DNA from 2 places in the Bradyrhizobium sp. USDA 4472 genome. Region 2 is predicted to be linked to the other one. Evidence: predicted binding sites of a transcription regulator. Region 2 holds the regulator's gene; the other holds the start of a gene.

Region 1 (9,940 bases), 4.7 Mb from region 2:
GCCAGTAACTCTCCCGCCATCCCTGGTCAGTTCTATCGCCGGGCAGCGCGGCCAGATTTCAACGCCATATCTGCGCAGGCTGACCAATAGCCGCGCGATCAGCGCATTCCCACCACTAAGTTCAGTGCCCCTCCTGTAGCGCAGCCGATCGCCTGCGTAGCGGCTGACCCGGCGCAGCACGTGCTTGAGCGAGGCAGCCGACTGGAACGGATTGAGGAAGTTTCTGACCTCGCCGGATGAAATCATCATGCCGCCGAGCACCACGCGGATCGGATCACCGATCAAATCGAAATCCTTGCCGAGAAGCCGCCCGTCGTAAGGTGCAGGACTCAGCGCCCGACCCTTGTCGACCCCGCCGATCTGGTTCGAATGATAATCGGGAGCGGAGGCCAGGGTGAACTTGACTTCACTTCCATTTTCCAAGCTGGCGAGCGCTGTTGGTCCGTCTTCAAGATAGGCGTCGACGTGCTCGGGGCGATAATAATTGCCGAGTTCGTGTTGCAGATAGGTCTTCGCCTTCGCGATCGAATCATCAATTTTCGCCGCCCGAGCCTGCATTGAGCATGGAACCCAGATCATGCCGTTCGAGAGGGCGGTCGTCCCACCGAGCTTGGCGGACTTTTCGCAGACCGTGACGCGAAGTCCTGCCTTTGCTGCGTAGAGCGCTGCGGACAGTCCGGCCGCGCCGCTGCCGATCACGAGCACGTCCGTCTCCCAATCGTGAGATGGTTTGCTCGCTTTGGAGGACGGAGCTGTATTGGGCTGGAATTTGGTGATCGGGCTATTCATTCGTGTCTCGGTGCGGATTCTGCTGAGGATGTTGATGCTTTCGCGGGAGCGGAACGGCTTTGAATTTTTCGGCCGCAGCCTTCACTGCCCGCTCGATCGGGATCCGTTCGATGGAGGAGGCGCCAACGAAGCCGACACATCCGGTCGATCGGTAGACTTCCGAGGTATCCTGGGGCTCAGCGATTGCCCCGCCATGGCAAAGAAGGATCACGTCCGGGCGGACCGCTTGAGCCGCAGCATTGATCTCGTTGATGCGCCTGATGGCCTCTTCGATCGATTGTCCCTCCTCATGCCCCACAAGCCCGCCGCGCGTTGCGCCGACATGTGGGACGATGCAGTCGGCTCCCGCGGTTGCCATCGCTTTGGCATCGTGCGGGCTCGCGACATAGGCGAGCGAGAAGATGTTCTTCTCGCGGGCCGCCGCGATCATCTCAACCTCGCGCTCAAAGCCGAGCCCGATGCGGCCTCGCCGCTCGCGCCACTTCTCGCCCATCGTTGAAATGGTTGGGTAGTTGATCACGCCGGAGAAGCCGGCAGCCCAGAACTTGTCCAGAAGATCATCGAGGTCGAGTCGGAGAGGGTCCCAAGCCTCGATCCCGCCGATGACAGGAACAGAGGAGACAACGTTGCGGATCTCGGCCGCGAGCTCCAGGGTGCGCGCATTGGAATCGCCGATCCGGCTCGTCGGCAATCCCATCAACCGTGACAGCCCGGTGCTGTAGACCACAAGCATGTCGGCTCCGCCGAGAGATGCGCATTTTGCGACGAGCCCGCAACTGCTTGCCGCAGCAAGAACTGCCTTTCCGGCAGCAACTTGAGCTGTGATCTTTGCGAGTATTTCGGCCCGATCAAACATCCGCACGGCATGCCCCTCCTGCCGTCAATCGTTCAACGATCCACGAAGACGCCGCTTCCGCAAATTCCGGATCGTTGATGTGACAATTCAACTCGCGGGCGACGATCGAGGGCGGTAGGTTTTGCCTGACTGCGTCGAACCAGGCTTTATCGGCTTCAGGATTTCGGAAGATGCCACCCTCCTGGTCATAGTCAGACACCCCCTTGGCCGGCCACAACACGACGGTGGGCGCTTTTGCTTGCGCGAGGCGCTCTGCTGTAAGCCTGCCTATGCGCTCGTTCTCCTCAGCGTTCGTGCGCATGAGCGTCGTGAAGGGCGTATGGAAATAGAATTGGCGGCCCTTGAACTCGGCAGGCACGCTCGAGGGAGGGCCGAAATTCACCATGTCGACGGCCCCCGGGGCGACGAGTTGCGGAATCATCCGGAGAGAAGCAGCCTTTAGCCGGTCTGGACCTGCACTGGCAGTGCCGCCGACCAGCTCGTCAGCAAGCTCGGTCGTGGTCAGATCGAGCACCGCATCGAACTCACCGGCGGATACGAGCTGCTCCATCTTACGTCCCCCGGCGCCATTGGCCGGAAAGACGATCGCGTCGACCCCTGCCTCTCCGAGCCGCGCTACGCAGCGATTTGCCGCCGGCGTCGTGACCCCAAAGGCCGTGATTGCAACGGTCTTTCTCTCCCGCCGACCTTGAGCGGGCACATAATGCATCGCTGCCACTGCCCGCCCTGCATTCTCGAGAGCACGTTCGGTGAACGCGTTAATTCCGAAAAGGTCGACCAAGGTTGGATAGAGGATAATGTCATTGTGGAGGGCTAATTCGGCCAGGAGGGCCGGCCTGGCGCTACTCACCAGCAGTTTCGGAAATCCATATGGCAGATCCGATACAAGTTCACCAAAGACTGCGCTGCCTTTGCCGCCTGCCACTCCAACGATCGCGTCAATCGCACTTGTTCGCAGCAGCTCATTGACCTCCTCACGCGCGCTTTGAGCTATCGCCCGCAAGAGCTCGGCGGGTGCAGCGACCCGCGCATCGCTACCGCCGGGCTTGCTTCTGGCCCTTCCGTTTGATGTGCCTACATCGATCGTAAGAGTCTTGCGGCCGCAATGTTCGATGACGCGCGCGAGATAAGAGGTTTCGCGGCCCTTTGTGTCCAGGGTTGCGACGATCGCGACCTTGCCGGCACGATCGGACGGATGACCATCCCGGATCGACGTCTGGTCGTCCGCGCGATGGTTAGACACGATCTTCCTCCTAGACCTTTCAGGACATTCGGAGGTCTAGATCGAAGTGAAATGGCTCATAAGCCCGGATCCGAGCGCGACTGGGTAAAGTTGGGTAGGCGCGCAATGCGGCAGCCCCAGAACATCAAGAGTCCGTTCCGGGCCTATGCAGGGCCTGGCTTAACCAGTAGGGGCAATCCAGTCTGCGCGGACCTCCTGCGCACCACCAGCATTCAGAACGTGGTCGGCACCTCCAAGCGACGGGTCGAACATCAACGATCTCACCGAGCACAGGCGCGGAACAACGCGCAGATCCTGCTCCGCGAGATGAGCCAGCACCGCCTAAAGGCGATCCTCGGTCAGGGCGCAGTTTGGGCGTCGCGTGTCCCGCGCACAACATCTCCAGCCGCGCAGGAGGTGGCGAACGTCCTCCACATCGCCGCGGAGTTCCTCAATCAGGTGCTGCTGGAGATCGGGGCCGGCTGGATGGGTCATCAAAACGTCAAAGCTCTGCTGCGCCGCCTCAATCGGCTATCTGACCGAGGGCCACGTCGATGCTGTTTCTCATCGCCATGAACGGCGCGGCCTAACACCGTTCGCACCGAGCGCCGGCATGGGCTCCGGAGCCGGAGATGCTGCCCGAAGCGTTTACGGGACCTTGGCCTCGAAGGCCTGGCCGAGCCCGCTGCGAGCGGCTACTACCAAACGACCTGTCGCCGCTGGCGATGCCTCAGGTGCAGTTCATGAACGATCTTGCCGAAGCCGCCGCCACTTGCCATCCCGCCATGACAGGTGCTGCGCAGGCGCGCGATGAACGGCGACTTCGATGCGACCGCCGAGGAGAACGACGAATGGGCCGCAGGTCCCGAACAGGCCGCGTTTGCGCGAGCGTGGAGGGAAGTTAAGCCAGCAAATCGTCCAGCGACACTTCACCAAACGGGTTCGAGAATATCCTGCGGGCGATAAAAAAGCCCGTGATCCTGCTGCTCGGAAACCGCTTCGAAAGTACATTCTTGGCGGCGCGGAAGTGCGCGCCAGCGGTGAGGATGTCGTCTACGACGCCTATGTATTTGGGATCTGCCGCGCAGCAGAGCGCTTCGTCGATCCGATAGTTCGCCTCGATCTCTTCCGGCTTGAGTCTGTTTCCATCGTGAACGGCCTTCGTTGATCGGATTTGAACGATCAACTCTCGAACATCGACGGTCGCCTCAGATCTAATTGCTTTGCAAACCTGCGTCATGCGGTCATCGTGCATTGGATCGGACTTGATCTTCGAGGGTGGGATAGGTACCAGAACAGCTTCTGCCAGCCATTTGGGGTTAATGGCCGGGCCGAGAGCGGCCGCGCAGCTCGCGATGGCTATTGCTTTCCAGGTGTATCCCCCTGCACCTTTCTTCTTTTTCAGATTCAGAATGAGCGAATTGGTCTCGCTGTGGGCGTAACCCATTCCAGCCGTATACTCGTAGAGGAAAAGGCACTCATCACCTTCGGTGATGTAGTAGTGATCAGCCCTATTCTTGTCTTCAATTTTTTGGAAGCGGACTGCTGACACTTAGGGCGTCCCAAACGTCTTCCATGCTCTTGATGCGAATGGCGCCGCGGGCCTCAAAAGCCGCGGGCCACGTAATGTCCTTCCGCTGGAAGCATGAGTCGAGGATGAACAACTTGCGCCTCTGATGAAGCGCAGCCCTGGCTTGGGTAAGAGTTCCACTCGTCTCACCCGCCTCGACAATGATAGTCGCCTCTGTCATCGCGCTCATTGTGATGTTGCGCTCAGGAAAGAATAGCCGGTTGTGGGGGACCGCCTGGCTCGCATATCGAAGCACCGGCACTTGCGATATCAAAAGGAAATCCGTTGCTATTCGCTTCTGAAGGTCTGTGTTCTCCTTGGGGTAATAAACGCCAAGTGGCGTACCTATGACCGCAATCGTTCTTCCTTTAGCATCCAAAGCCGCGGTGTGGGCAGCCGTATCGATGCCGTACGCCAATCCAGAGACGACCGTGAAGTCCTGAGCAACTAGCTCCCGCGCGATTTTCTTTGCGCGCGCGATACCATCATCGCTTGGCTTTCGGCTACCAACCACGGCTACAGAGCGTGTCTCCGATAGCTCCCAAGTTCCCTGAAAGTATAGGAGCTCGACCGGATGCTTCGCATCGCGCAGCCGCATTGGGTAATTACCAGCGTGATGAATTCGGACGCCGAACCGCGTAACTCCTGCCTTCGACAGTTTTGTCATTACTTCTCTAGCGCGGGTTTCCGCTATGCTAGGAGGCACAAAGTCGGATGGCATCGCTGTCGGATCGGCAGCAAAACGATCAGCTATGGTCTTGAAAGTCGCCCCTTGCTGAAGCCACAGCTCCTCGTACGCGCCCATCTCGCGCGACGGTGAAATGGGTGCGATGGCTGGACCATCATCGTTTCTGGCGAGAAGAGCGGCGTTCATTGGGTTTCCATGATCATCTTTGCCCTTCGATTCTGGAATAGCAAAGGCAGGGTGTGGACTACTTTCAATCGGGCCGTTCGCATCCGGGCGCAAAGATGCCTAAAGCATCGTTTTCGCTCTGCGGCCGATTAAAGCAGAGCCATAGCCGTGGCTTTAGGGCAACTTCCAATTTTTGCAGACCGGGAACCACGAGAATGTCAGTAATGCGGAGGTCGTAAAAGCAGCGTCGCACCCCAGATAAGTACAAAATAAGAACAACACGTCAACGCCTTGATTGTGGTAGCGGCGACGGTTGAAGGGGACTTAATCCAGTACCCGAGCATAGGGCGCGTGTCCCGGTTCTCCACCTTGCGCCAGTGCCGCACCGTCGGGCTCGATCGGGCCTCTCGCCGCGCTTCGACACGATGCTCTCCAGCCTGAATTTGCAGCCCCCTTGCGTAACAGTTGGCCCGATCTCGCGATCTCGAACGGGCCAGGAAGATCCTCTCGGGTAGCGGCCCAGCGCCGGTCGGAGTCACCTTGCGCATCTCGAGCGGCAGCTTGCGTATGTTTTTCGCCGTCAGCCCAAATGTCCGAAGGCCTAGAGCTGGAGCTCGTAATTCGAGCTGAATGCAGCCGCCGAAGTCGGAGCAGCCGTCGGGAGTGATCTTCGCGAACTGCGCTTGACGATGCGCGCGAGAGCCAAACCAATCGGCAGAAGCGAGACCGCGTAGCGCTCACGGTCGGATACGGCCCTCGGCGTCCAGGTGATCACGCCACGCCGTGTCCGCCCCCGAAGCAGCCATGTCGATGCCATCCCATATTGTGATCGACCGGACAATGCGGCTCGTCACGTCCTCGCTTTCCTCATCTCAGCCGAGGCGCGCTCCGAGACAAAAAGATGCCGCTGCCGGCGTTTTCCAGCAGCGGCTCTAGTCAGGGAGGAGCAGACGAGCCGGTCTGCTAGCGGATTCGTATGGCGCTGATGGCTCGCAAGCATTTCTGACAATACGTTTCACGAGCCCTTTGATGACGCTCGCAGCTCGAGCAGCATATGCAAGTAGACGTGGACGCGAAGAGGTCACTCAAAGCAAACCGCAGGTAAGACTGATGATGACGCCGTTCGCCTTTCTCGCTTCCTGCCGGCCCGGCTCCGGCGTCGAAGATAGATATTACCTTGCTCCCCATGATCAACAGTGATGGTCTAGACCTGGAGGGAGCCGCGTGTAAGATCGCCGGAAGGTTGAACTGGGTAGGATTGGGTAGAAACCATGAGAGCCAAGGTCGTAGGCCGCCTTGCCGCAAGTCTTACCTCATCTCGCGATGATCAGATGACGATCTATGCGCCGTCGCTGCGAGCCCTTCCACAGAACGCCACGCTCGTCATGGCCACGCTTCCCGTTATCGATTGGAACGACTGTCTCCTGCGAGACCTGCAAGCGAGCCCCATACTCCCCGCTTTCTGCTACACGGCGATGGTCATGATCGATCCGTTTGCGTGCTGGGAAGATCTTGGGGATTTATTGGAAGATGCAAAGGTGACCGGAGTAACGAATTTTCCGCCGGCCGCCATGATTGAACGGACACCGGCCGGAGTGCCGCTCGATAGCGGTCAGGAACTCGAGCTTCGGCGCATGGAGTGGTTTGCAAGCCGCGGGTTCAAAGTCCTATTTGTTGCGTCGGACGAGGCAAAGATGAAAGCAGCAGAGCAACGGCTAGGTGCGCAGGTCGATGCGTTCGTCTATTTGAGCCCCGACGATTTTGCTCTCTCGATTGGATCGGACATTGCGCTCGTAAGCATCGGCTTTCATGGATCATCGTCGATACCGAAGTTCTGCCTGGCCAAGCAGCCGCTCCGAACGGCATGAGGCTTATTCGAGGATCCGCAGCTTCTTAATTTTGTTGTAGAGGGTTTTGCGTGAAAGCCCGAGAGAGCGAGCAGTCCTGCCGCGGTGAAGCCGGTTTCTCTTCAGGCCCTCGATAATCCAGTCCCGCTCGGACAGCGAGGCCGCCGGCCGTGGCCCTGATGGTCCCTGCAAAAGGGGCTTTACCACCTCACCGGTAATGTGACTTGATGGCAGGGTCACAAGCTGATTCACGATCTGCCGCAACTCGCGCAAATTGCCTGGCCAATCGTGACCGGCGAGCGCCAGGAATGCAGAGTTTTCTATCGTGAGCGTCTGGGCGCTGGAATCTCCCTTGGCTTCGACCGTAAAATGTTGAACGAGTTGCGGCAGATCTTCAAGCCTATCGGGAAGCGAAGGTAGCTGGACATCCAGCCCGGTAAAGAGCGCAAGAAGCCGCGGGGACAGAACGCTTTCAAGACCAGCGCCTCGGGCCACCGTCGCGGTCGCAATGATCCGCGCACGGGAACGCATGACAGTTAGCCCGTTCAGAGGGGTAAACCCACCTGTCTCCATATAATCGGCGAGACGTTCCTGACCTTCACGCGAAAGCTGGTCAACATGCAGCAGCAAGACAGCGCCGTCGCTCGATGTCTCCAGGAGCGACAATTGACGTCTGCCGCTCTCAAGGCGCTCGGCGCCGAACAACGGGCCGAGTGTATCCATCGCCGGACCGGGTCGGCAATGAAACAGCGCCGCCTTGGCGTGCCTGCGGTCGCTAAACGCGTGAACCAGGCTTGCTATTCGACGCTTGCCGGAGCCTACCTCTCCCCAGATGAGAACTGGACGGGGGGTGACCGCAACGCGTTTGGTCGTTTCCAGGATGCGCTTCATTGCCGAGGACTGCGCAATGACGCCGTGCCTGAAGCCGCTCAACTGTAGCTGTCGTTCGAGCAGATCCACCTTCTCGCGCAACAGGTGGATAGTTTTGAAACCGGACGTCACCTCGAGGACCGACATCTCCAGAGGCACGCGGTCCAGCGAAGAGCCTCCGATAAACCCCTGGATTCCGGTCTCACGGCAGATGTCCAGGAGCTCGTCCGGCTTTGTGATCGGGCCGCCGCCCAGCAGGCAGATGGTGCTCTTGTTGACCGATTGAGCAACACGCGCAACGGCACTGGTACGCGCTGCAAGTTCAGCCAGGCTGATCGACGGATCGGATTCGCTTTCAACCCCGCGGTTAAGATTGAAGTTGATGCAAATGGCCTCGGCGCCTGCTTCGACCATTCGGCGGGCTTCGGATTGACTACGCGTATACCCGATCGTCATCACGCCGCGTTTTGCGGCCTTCACAAGGAGCTCGATCTCCCGGGAATATCCAAGGCCGGACTTCTCAAGCAATGACCTGCGGTGATCGTCGATGTGTATGACCGAAGGGAAGTTGGTTACACCTGCAAATCCCCATTTGATGATCCGGTCGAGCCATCGATCCAGATCAAGCTCGGGGTCGAATGTACAGACGCCGAAGAAAACCGGCAGTTTTGTGTTCGGCAGGATCTCGGTCCGCCCGAACCCCGCTACGAACTCGTTGCTATTGCGGATTGGAAGAATGGAGGCGGGCGATGCCCCGCCCATGGCGCGAAAACGGCCAGCATTGAGTGCGAGCACGAAATCGGCGCCCGCCCGCTCCGCGGCCCTGGCCGTCATGCCCGATCCGATCCCCGCACCAAGGACAAACGAACGGGAATTGCGGAAGAACTGCCTGATGCCGGCTCCCTTCACCTTCAGCTGTCCGCGTGTCGATCCTGAGCCGGCATCATCGCACGGCTGGCGTCAAGACTAGCTCCAAGTTGCAGGCGCTTGCAACCGCCGCACCGATTTTCCATTGCTCATGAACAAATGGCAATCGGCAGGAGCGGCTGTGAGAGTGAGCTTTGCCGCGTCCTTGCGCGAGCCGGATTTTGGCGCCCTGGCGACGACCGTTTCGTCCCCAGCCGAACCGTAGATGTACGTGACGCTACCGAAATGCTCAACGAAATCCACGTCGAGTGCAATGGAGATCTCCTGCAGCCCGGGCGTCGTCGAGGAAAAATCATCCGGGCGAATTCCAACGGTAACCGGCTTACCAATGAGTCCTTGGTCCGGCTGGACCGGAACGGATATCGTAGAACCGGCCTCCAGTCGGATGTCCAGGCCATGTTGGTGAGCGGCCTCGACCTTGCCGCCCAGGAAGTTCATCTTTGGCGAGCCGATGAAGCCTGCCACAAAGCGCGAGGCCGGATTGTGATATAGATCGTGGGGGCTGCCGACCTGTTCGATGTTGCCGTCCTTGAGGACGACGATCTTGTCGGCCATGGTCATCGCTTCTACCTGGTCATGCGTCACATAGATCATGGTATTTCCGAGCTGCTTGTGGAGCTTGGCGATCTGAACTCGCATTTGTACGCGCAGCTCGGTGTCCAGGTTGGACAGAGGCTCATCAAACAGGAATACTTTTGGTTCTCGCATGATGGCGCGCCCGATTGCGACGCGCTGGCGTTGCCCGCCCGAAAGTTGTCGAGGCTTGCGATCCAATAGATGGTCGATCTGCAATAGCGACGCCGTTTTGGCTATCTTCGTGGCGATCTCGGCTTTCGGGGCTTTCGCCATGCGCAGGGGAAAGGCCAGGTTCTCTTTCACCGTCATATGCGGATAGAGAGCGTAACTCTGAAAGACCATGCCGAGGTTGCGATCGGCCGCATCGATGTCATTGACGAGCTCGTTGTCGATGAGGAGCCGCCCACCGCTGATGGGCTCGAGCCCGCCG
Region 2 (9,940 bases):
GCTGTGTGCGCTGCAAGATCATGGCAGCCATGGCCTACTTACGTCGTAGTCGGGGCTTTGGACTGATCCTCGAGCCGGCCCAGGCTTTCCTGGCGTCCCAGCACGTCCAAAACCTCAAATATGCCAGGCGACGTGGTGCGGCCGGTCAGTGCCGCCCGCAAGGGCTGGGCGACTGCGCCGAGCTTGAGACTATTTTCCTCGGCAAAAGCGCGCAGCGCAGCTTCCGTGCTGGTGCCGCTCCACGTCTCCACATTCTCCAGCGCGGAATGAAGCTGGCCGATCAGTTTGCGGTTCTCGGGCGTCAGCAGGGCCGCCGCTTTGGGATCGAGCTGCAGCGGCCGGTCGGCGAAGATGAAATAGGCGGCATCGATCAGCTCGATCAGCGTCTTGGCGCGCTCCTTCAGGGCCGGCATGGCCTTCAGCAGCTGGGCGCGCGTGGTGTCGTTCAACTTGGCCTTGATCTCGGTGCGGGCGGGCACGACGTGATCGAGCACGTCCTCGAACATCTTCACGAGTGATTGATCGTCGGAGTGGCGGATATAATGGCCGTTGAGGTTTTCCAGCTTGGCGAAGTCGAAGCGGGCGGCGGCGCGGCCGACGCTGGCGAGATCGAAGGCCGCGATCATCTCCTGCGTCGAGAAGATCTCCTGGTCGCCATGGCTCCAGCCGAGCCGAACGAGATAGTTGCGCAGCGCGGCCGGAAGGTAACCCATGGCGCGGTAGGCATCGACGCCGAGCGCGCCGTGGCGCTTGGACAGCTTCGAACCGTCAGGACCGTGGATGAGCGGGATATGCGACATGTTCGGCAGTGCCCAGCCCATTGCGTCATAGATCTGCTTCTGGCGGGCGGCGTTGATCAGATGGTCGTCGCCGCGGATGACGTGGGTGACGCCCATGTCGTGGTCGTCCACGACCACCGCGAGCATGTAGGTCGGGTTGCCATCGCCGCGCAGCAGGACGAGGTCATCGAGGTTCTCGTTCTGCCAGACCACGCGGCCCTGGACCTGATCCTCGATCACGGTCTCGCCGGTCTGCGGCGCCCGGAGGCGGATGGTCGGCTTGACGTCAACAGGGGCGGTTGCCGGATCGCGGTCGCGCCACATGCCGTCATAGAGGCGAGTGCGGCCCTCGCTGCGCGCCTTCTCGCGCATGGCGGTGAGCTCCTCGGCAGTGGCGTAGCAGCGGTAGGCCTTGCCGTCGGCGAGCAGCTGCTCGGCCACCTCGCGGTGACGGGCGGCGCGGCTGAACTGATAGATGACGTCGCCATCCCAGCCGAGCTCCAGCCATTTCAGCCCGTCCAGGATCGCGCCGATCGCGGCCTCGGTAGAGCGCTCCCGGTCGGTATCCTCGATCCGGAGCAGCATCTTGCCGCCGTGCTTCTTCGCATAGAGCCAGTTGAACAGCGCCGTGCGGGCGCCTCCGATATGGAGGAAGCCGGTTGGAGAGGGCGCAAAGCGCGTGACGACGGAATCGGTCATTCTTGGCAGGGCCTCTGCATTGAAGCGGTGGTATATATCAGGACCGGAGCATAACTAAAGCCCAACGGCGGATCCCCTGAGGCCTTGGCTCAGCCACGCGAATTTGGCAGAAGGGCCGCTGACTTCCCGACAGGATTGCAGGATGAGCACAGAACCGGTGACGACTGAGATTGGGCGCGATTTCATTCGTGACATCATCCAGGCCGACCTCGATCAGGCCAAGTACAGGGAGATCGTGACCCGGTTCCCGCCGGAGCCGAATGGCTACCTGCATATCGGCCACGCCAAGTCGATCGCCCTCAATTTCGGCATCGCCCAGGAATTTCCAGGCCGCTGTCATCTGCGCTTCGACGACACCAATCCGGTCAAGGAAGAGCAGGAATATATCGATTCCATCCAGGCCGACGTGCACTGGCTGGGCTACGACTGGGGCAAGAACCTGTTCTATGCCTCTGATTATTTCGACCGCCTGTACGAATGGGCGGAGCAGCTGATCCGCGACGGGCTCGCCTATGTCGACGATCAGTCCCAGGAAGAGATCCGGCTGTCGCGCGGCACGCTGACCGAACCCGGCAAGAACTCGCCGTTTCGCGACCGCAGCGTGGAGGAGAACCTCGACCTGTTCCGTCGCATGAAGGCGGGCGAATTCCCGAACGGCGCGCGCGTGCTCCGGGCCAAGATCGACATGTCCGCCGGCAACATCAACCTGCGCGACCCCGTGCTCTACCGCATCCTGCATGCGCACCATCCGCGCACCGGCACCAAATGGCACATCTATCCGAGCTACGACTACGCGCACGGCCAGTCGGATGCGATCGAGGGCATCACGCACTCGATCTGCACCCTGGAGTTCGAGGACCACCGGCCGCTCTATGACTGGTTCATTGAGAGATTGCCGGTGCCGTCGAGGCCGCATCAGTACGAAATGGCGCGGCTCAATCTGACCTACACGCTGCTGTCGAAGCGGGTGCTGACCCAGCTTGTCCGCGACGGCCACGTCGCGGGCTGGGACGATCCGCGGATGCCGACCATCGCGGGCATGCGCCGCCGCGGCGTGCCGCCGGCGGCGTTGCGTGAATTCGTCAAGCGCATCGGTGTGGCCAAGGCCAACAGCGTGGTCGACGTCGGCATGCTGGAATTCTGCATCCGCGAGGAGCTGAACCGCACCGCGCAGCGCCGCATGGGCGTGCTGCGGCCGCTGAAGGTCGTCATCGAGAACTATCCGGAAGGGCAGAGCGAGGAACTCGAGGCGATCAACCACCCGGACGATCCCAGCGCCGGCACGCGCAAGATCACGTTCGGCCGCGAGCTCTATATCGAGCAGGACGATTTCATGGAGAACCCGCCGAAGAAGTTCTTCCGCTTGTCGCCGGGCAACGAGGTGCGGCTGCGCTATGCCTATTTCGTCAAGTGCACCGGCGTGATCAAGAACGACAGGGGCGAGGTGGTGGAGCTGCGCTGCACCTACGATCCCGCGACCAAGGGCGGCAACGCGCCTGACGGCCGCAAGGTCAAGGCGACCATGCACTGGCTGCCGGCCGCAACGTCTGTCCCTGCGGAGATCCGCATCTACAACCAGCTCTTCGCCAACCCGAGCCCGGATGCCTCGAACTTCGCTGCTGACCTCAACCCGCAATCGCTGGAGATCCTCTCCGACGCCCGGATCGAGGCATCGGTCGCGGAAAGCAATTCGATCGAACCGATGCAGTTCGAGCGCCAGGGCTATTTCGTGCGCGACAAGGACTCCACGCCCGGCAAGCCGGTGTTCTCACGCACCATTGGCTTGCGCGATACGTTCGCCAAGGAAGTCGCCAAGGGCTGAGGCAAATGGCTGAGGCAAAGGGCTGAGGGACGCAAGATGTGCAGTGCAGCCGACGCCGCCGTTTCCGCCATCATCGCGAAATGGTGCGCCGGCTTCGCGACCCTCGATGCGGTTGCGCTGTCGTCGCTTTATTCAAAGAACGCATTCTTCTTCGGCTCCAACCCGAAGCTCTATCGGGGCAGGAATGGCGTGGCCGATTACTTCAACGGCCTGCCGCGCTGGCGCAGGCCGAGCGCGGCGTTCTCCGAGGTGCAGGCGGCGCAGGCAGGGCCCGATACGATCAACATGGGCGCGACCATCACGTTCGACCTGGCGGGCGAACGGCCTGACCTCGTCGTCAAGATCAGCTGGGTCATCATTCGCGAAGACGGCGACTGGAAGATCGTCAATCACCACGCCTCGGCGAAGGCGCCGTTGATCTGACAGGCGCGCCGCGCACGGCATCGTCATTCCGGCGCTGGAAACGAATGCGCGGGCGCCGGGTTGAGGTGGATCCACAGGAGCATCCCACCATGCAGAACATCGCTGAGCATATGGAAGTCATCGGCGCCGACGGTGTCCATATCGGCACGGTCGACAAGGTCGAAGGCAATCGCATCAAGCTGACCAAAAAGGACAGCGGCGAGGGCAGCCACAAGGGCCACCACCATTTCATCGACAAGGGCCTGGTTGCCGATGTCGAGGGCAACAAGGTTCGGCTGTCCGCCAAGGCCGATGTCGCCGTGACGATGGAAGAGGAAAAGTAGGGCGGAAGCCTCTTCGTTCCCGATTTGTGCCGCTATCCGTGCCGCCGCACGTTCCGGTAGCTTCCGTGCAGTAGCGTAGCGCAGGGTTGCTGAGGGATGGCGGAGCCGGGCCGGCCACAACGTGCCTCGCAAGGTATGGCCGGGACCTGGCCCGGCAGCGGCCGAACAGCGTCGGCCGGCGGCTTTGTGCCGGCAGGCTTCGGCGTCTGGTCGTCGATCGCCGGAAAGCTGGGTGATTGGGCGAAGGCCGAGGCCGGCGCTGGACGACTGTTCCCATGGGTCCCCATCGCCTTCGGCTGCGGCATCGCGCTGTACTTCGCCGCCGACCATGAGCCGGTGCTCTGGGTGACGGTCGCGACGGCGGGCGCGTCGACGCTTGGCGCGGTTCTGTTGCGGCGGAGCCGGTGGTTTGCACCCGCGATCATGATCGCGGCGGTTGCGGCCGGTCTTGCTGCGGCGACGTGGAGGACAGCAAGCATCGCCCACGCCGTGCTCGCAAAGCCGCTTTATTCCGTGTCGCTGTCGGGCTTCGTCGAGACCCGCGACATTCGCGAACGCACCGACCGGTTCGTGCTGCGCGTCACCGCGATGGAGGCGCAGCGCGGCGACGTCAAGCTCGAGCGCGTCCGCCTCTCCGTGCGCAAGGGGACGGCGCCCGATGTCGGCAGCTTCGTGCAGTTGAACGCCCGGTTGATGCCGCCGCTGTCGCCGTTGCGGCCGGGCAGCTACGATTTCTCGCGCGACATGTTCTTCCAGGGCATCGGCGCGTCCGGTTTCGCGATGGGGGCGATCACGACGGTGACGCCGCCGGTGTCAGGCGGATTGCAGTTGCGCTATGCTGCGCTCATGCAGGGCCTGCGCGATGCGATCGACGCGCGGATCCGCGCCGTGCTCGACGGCGACAACCGCGCAATCGCGACCGCGCTTTTGACCGGCCGCCGCGATGCGATCACCACGCCCGTCAACGATGCGATGTTCGTCTCGGGGCTTGGCCACGTGCTGTCGATCTCCGGCTATCACATGGCGGTCGTCGCTGGAGTCGTCTTCTTCGCGGTCCGCGCGCTGTTGGCGCTGATCCCCGGGCTGGCGGCCGGATTCGCAATCAAGAAATGGTCGGCGGCCGCGGCGCTGGTGGCCTCCGCATTCTATCTGCTGCTCTCGGGCGCGGAGGTCGCAACCCAGCGATCGTTCTTCATGACCGCGGTGGTGCTGATTGCCGTGATCGTCGACCGTCGCGCGATCACGTTCCGCACGCTGGCGGTGGCGGCGCTGATCGTGCTCGCGGTTGCGCCGGAAGCGCTGGTGCATCCGAGCTTCCAAATGTCGTTTGCGGCGACGCTCGGGCTGGTGGCAATGGTGCAGATCGGGATGCCGAACCTGCTTGCCTCGCCCGATCATTCGACGACGGCGCGGATTGCGCTGTGGGGCGGCCGCGAGATCGCGATGCTGTTCATGGCTTCCATGATCGCGGGGCTTGCGACCACGCCCTATGCCGCCTTCCATTTTCACCGCGTCACGCCCTACGGCGTGCTCGCCAATCTCGGTGCGATGCCCGTCGTCTCGGCGCTGGTGATGCCGGCCGGGCTGTTGGGACTGCTCGCGGCTCCATTCGGGCTGGACGGCGTGTTCTGGTGGCTGATGGGGATCGGCATCGACTGGATGATTGTGGTCACCCGCTGGGTGGCGGCATTGCCAGGGGCTATCGGCCATGTCGGCGCCTTCGGCACCGCGCCGCTGGTGACGGCGAGCCTGGGGCTTGTCCTGATGGGGCTGTTGCGCACGCCGCTGCGCTGGTCGGGTGCGATCGTGCTTGCGGTCGCAACGATCTGGGCCTTGTCGGTGCGGCAACCCGACATTCTCATTGCCGCCGACGGCCAGAACGTCGCGGTGCGCGGCAAGGATGGGCAGCTGCATCTGATCAGGACGAAGAAGGACAATTTCCTTCTCAAGGAGTGGCTCGCGGCGGACGCCGACCCGCGCGATGCCGCCAGCGCTTCGCTCGGCGACGGCGTGTCGTGCGACGATGCCGGCTGCGTGACGCCGCTTGCCGACGGCCGCATGATTGCGCTGGCGCTGCGCATCGACGCGCTGGCCGACGATTGCAGCCGCGCAGCGCTGGTGGTGACGGCGAGGCCTGCGCCGCCCGATTGCGCTGCAATGGTGATCGATCGGCCGCGTCTGGCGAGCCAGGGCGCGCTTGCGCTGACACAGCGCGGTGACGGTTTTGCGGTTCAGCCGGTGAGAGCGAGGGGCGCAAACCGCTCCTGGTCGCCGGTGGCGCCCGGCGATGCAGATTTCGGCCAAACCCTCAAGCCACGGTCGGCAGCTCCGCGGACCAAAGACGCAACGCCGTCGGAGGCCGACCTTCAGGCCGAGGACTAGAATCGACGCTTCAGCCGATCGGCAGGCGTGGCGGCGTCGTGCGACTGTCGGCGGCCACTTGCGGCTTGTGCTCGCGCTCGCCGAGCGGCTGGGTCACGGGCAGTTGCAGCACGGTTGCGCGCTGGCCTTCGACGAGCTGCGTCACCAGCACGTATTTGCCATCGGGGAATTCGATCGCGTCGTGATGGCGATCGGGAATGTGCGGATCAACCTTGCCGAACTTGCCTACGCGGGAATTGATGGTGCGGGTCCAGATCCACCTGTTGTCGTAGCGGACGTTGTCGGCGAAGGCGAGCTCCGTTCCCGGAAGCAGGCAGACCGCGACCGACATGTCGGCTTCAGAGGCGAAGCCGCGCGTCGAGGTGCCGCGGAACGTTGTCGTGACGATCGTCTCGCCGACTTCTGCGGGACGCGTCGCGACGGCATGCAAGCTATAGTCACACATCGGGTGCTCCTCATCGGGGATAGCAACCCGCGCCTCTGTCCTGGAGGCGCCGGCCTCTATCAGAGTTGAAGCCTGCAAGGCTCTGCTTGGTTGTAGGCAAATCTGCGGCTCCGATCCGCGAGCCGCAATCACATTATCTTTCCCGAACGGCTGGGAACAAAGCTTGCCTCCGTGCATTTGGGAGGCTTCGCGCTCAGCGTCCGGCCGGCGCGGACCAGCCGGAATATTGCCAGCCGGGCTGCGCCTGTTGCTCGATGGCGTTGCGGGCATCGCGGATCTGCGCGCTCGTCGCCTGCGGCACCTTGCCGAGGCGATGCTGCGCATGCGCAGCAAAGGCGTGCGATCCGGACGCTGCGATCAGCGTCATCGTGACGGTGCTCAGGATGATCTTGCTCATCATTCTCTCCTCAGTCTCCCTGGAGGCCCATCGAAGCGAGTGTGCTTCGTTGCGGCATGCCGGGGATGTAGGGCTGGAGAGGTGGCGGGATAATCTGTGCAGAACCAGAAAGTCTATCCAGCCGGAGCGGACAATCGTCCGCTCCAATCGTTGATCGCAGTCACCGATCGCGCGAGAACGTGGCGCTCAGTACTTGCGATAGAGACCGATCAGCTTGCCCTGGATCTTGACCCGGTTGGGGGGCAGGATGCGGACCTCATAGGCGGCATTCGCTGGCTCGAGCGCGATCGAGGCGCCGCGGCGACGGAAGCGCTTCAAGGTGGCTTCCTCGTCGTCGATCAGGGCGACGACGATGTCGCCAGTGTCGCAGCTCTCGTTGCGCTGGATGAGGGCCATGTCGCCGTCGAGGATGCCGGCGTCCACCATGGAATCGCCGCGCACTTCGAGCGCATAGTGCTCGCCCGCGCCGAGCATGTCGGGCGGAACGCTGATAGTGTGGCTGCGGGTCTGCAAGGCTTCGATCGGCGTACCGGCCGCGATCCGGCCCATGACGGGCACCGCGACGGGACGCTCGCCCTCATCCGCCGGCGGGCTCGACGTCATGCGCACCTTGCCGAGGTTGCCCTCGATGACGCTCGGGGTGAAGCCGCGGCGATTGCCGGCGGCGGCCTGGAGCTCGGGCAGCTTGATCACCTCGATCGCGCGGGCGCGGTTGGGCAGACGGCGGATGAAGCCGCGCTCCTCGAGCGCAGTGATCAGGCGGTGGATGCCCGATTTCGAGCGCAGATCGAGCGCGTCCTTCATCTCGTCGAAGGAGGGTGGTACGCCGCTTTCCTTCAGCCGCTCGCTGATGAACCGCAGGAGCTCGTATTGTTTGCGCGTTAACATCTCGACCAAAATCCCCCTGGTGATGTCGTTCAATTCCGAGACGCTGAATTCAGCCATAAGCCGCTACATGCTCGAAACAAATCATGAACGGACACTATATGTTCGATACATGTTCCGCAACTGCTTAATTTGCCGTGAACGCGACGAAGTTCGCGGAACGCACGCGAACGAAGCGGTCAGACGGGCAGCCGCAGCACCTCGCAAGCGGTGCCTGCTTCGGCCTTCGGCGCGAACGGTGCGCGCACGAGAAGTGCCTGTGCCGCAGCCAGATTCGAAAGCAACGAGGAGTCCTGATGATCGACGGGAACGGCGACCAGCGTGCCGTCGTCACGCTCTGCCAGCCGCGCGCGCAGATAATCTTCGCGCTGATCGTTGGCGCCGACATCGCGGCCGAGCACGGCGCGCTCGCGGCGATGATGAACCACCGAACGCCCCGACAGCGCGCGAATCAGCGGGACCAGAAACAGGAAAGCGCAAACGTAGGATGATACGGGATTGCCGGGCAGGCCGATCACGCGCATCGATCCGAGTTGCCCGTTCATCATGGGCTTGCCCGGTCGCATCGCGATCTTCCAGAACGCCATCGAGATACCTTCGTCCCTCAGTGCCTGTTGCACCAGATCGTGGTCGCCCACCGAGGCACCGCCGGTCGTGATCAGGATGTCGGCGCCGCTCTCGCGCGCGCGACGGATGCCCGATGTGGTGGCGGCAAACGTATCGGCCGCGACCCCGAGATCGATCGTGTCGGCACCTTCGCTGCGAGCCAGAGCATGAAGGGCATAGCCATTGGAATAGACGATCTGGCCGTGGCCGGGCGTCGAGCCCGGCATCACCAGCTCATCGCCGGTGGCGAGAATTGCGACCGTCGGCCGGCGGCGGACCGCGAGTTGCGGATGGTTCATCCCGGCGGCGAGTGCGAGGTCGCGCTCCGTGAGCCGCGTGCCGCTGCGCAGGAGCACGTCGCCCTCGCGGAAGTCGATGCCGGCCGGGCGGATGTGTCGTCCGGTGATGGCGGCTTCCTTGATCGTGATGCACTCGCCGTCGGCGACGGTGTCCTCCTGGATCACCACGGCATCCGCGTTATCGGGAACGACGCCACCGGTGAAGATCCGCACGGCTTCGCCGGCGCCGACCCTTCCAGCAAACGGCCGGCCGGCTGCGACTTCGCCGATCACCGTGAGCCGTGTGTCGACCTCGGCCGCATCGGCCGCACGCACGGCATAGCCATCCATCGCCGACATCGCCTCAGGCGGCTGCGTCCGCCGCGCCGCGACATCGCGCGCAAGCACGCGATGAAAGGCCCGATCGAGCGCGACTGTTTCCTCAGCCAGCGGCTCCGCTCCCGCGAGCACGGCAGCAAGCGCATCGGATACCGGCATGAGGGCCACGGTGAAAACTCCAGCTACGCCCATTCGGGCAAATCAGCGGCGAGAGTTCTAGCCGAGCGGGAGCGTCCAGGCAAAGCAGCCGCACAAGATGATTTATCCCACCCCTGGAGCCGTGGGACGAAGCTGGAGGTTCAGCCGGGGCATGATCTGGAGAGCGACGCATACCGGCACAACGACGGCCAAGGCAAAGACAAGAGCCGTGGCCAGCATCGGTCAGGTCCCCGGCGGCTCGCTCGGACTGACATCAGGCGCTTTGGGATTCTTGTCGGGCATTGGATCGGCCTGGGCCTTCAGGTCGGCGGCCTTGCTGATCAGTTTTGCGGAGAGCTCAGAATTCGAGGTGGTCCTGGCGTATTTCATCAGCAGGGAGGCCTGCTTGGTGAGGTAGGTTTTG

Evidence for each region. The regulator LexA, encoded in region 2, represses DNA repair genes until DNA is damaged. The targets are predictions, from matches to a motif close to TGTTCNNNNTGTGTTCNG.
Region 1: the regulator LexA is predicted to act here: its motif matches at 5,551-5,568, upstream of ACVWZ4_RS06000 (DNA-processing protein DprA).

The regions. Positions count from the first base shown of each region.
Region 1 is NZ_JBSSAM010000001.1:1,340,040-1,349,979, forward strand. It holds gene ACVWZ4_RS05980 (FAD-dependent oxidoreductase) at 1-789, opposite strand, end outside; gene ACVWZ4_RS05985 (phosphoenolpyruvate hydrolase family protein) at 782-1,645, opposite strand; gene ACVWZ4_RS05990 (Tm-1-like ATP-binding domain-containing protein) at 1,638-2,888, opposite strand; gene ACVWZ4_RS05995 (hypothetical protein) at 3,769-4,419, opposite strand; gene ACVWZ4_RS06000 (DNA-processing protein DprA) at 4,391-5,311, opposite strand; gene ACVWZ4_RS06005 (hypothetical protein) at 6,622-7,158, shown strand; gene ACVWZ4_RS06010 (phosphoenolpyruvate hydrolase family protein) at 7,162-8,916, opposite strand; gene ACVWZ4_RS06015 (ABC transporter ATP-binding protein) at 8,974-9,940, opposite strand, start outside.
Region 2 is NZ_JBSSAM010000001.1:6,062,658-6,072,597, forward strand. It holds gene gltX (glutamate--tRNA ligase) at 39-1,478, opposite strand; gene ACVWZ4_RS28495 (glutamine--tRNA ligase/YqeY domain fusion protein) at 1,621-3,300, shown strand; gene ACVWZ4_RS28500 (nuclear transport factor 2 family protein) at 3,337-3,723, shown strand; gene ACVWZ4_RS28505 (DUF2171 domain-containing protein) at 3,813-4,046, shown strand; gene ACVWZ4_RS28510 (ComEC/Rec2 family competence protein) at 4,143-6,428, shown strand; gene ACVWZ4_RS28515 (hypothetical protein) at 6,439-6,873, opposite strand; gene ACVWZ4_RS28520 (hypothetical protein) at 7,067-7,270, opposite strand; gene lexA (transcriptional repressor LexA) at 7,457-8,158, opposite strand; gene ACVWZ4_RS28530 (molybdopterin molybdotransferase MoeA) at 8,335-9,546, opposite strand; gene ACVWZ4_RS28535 (hypothetical protein) at 9,760-9,940, opposite strand, start outside.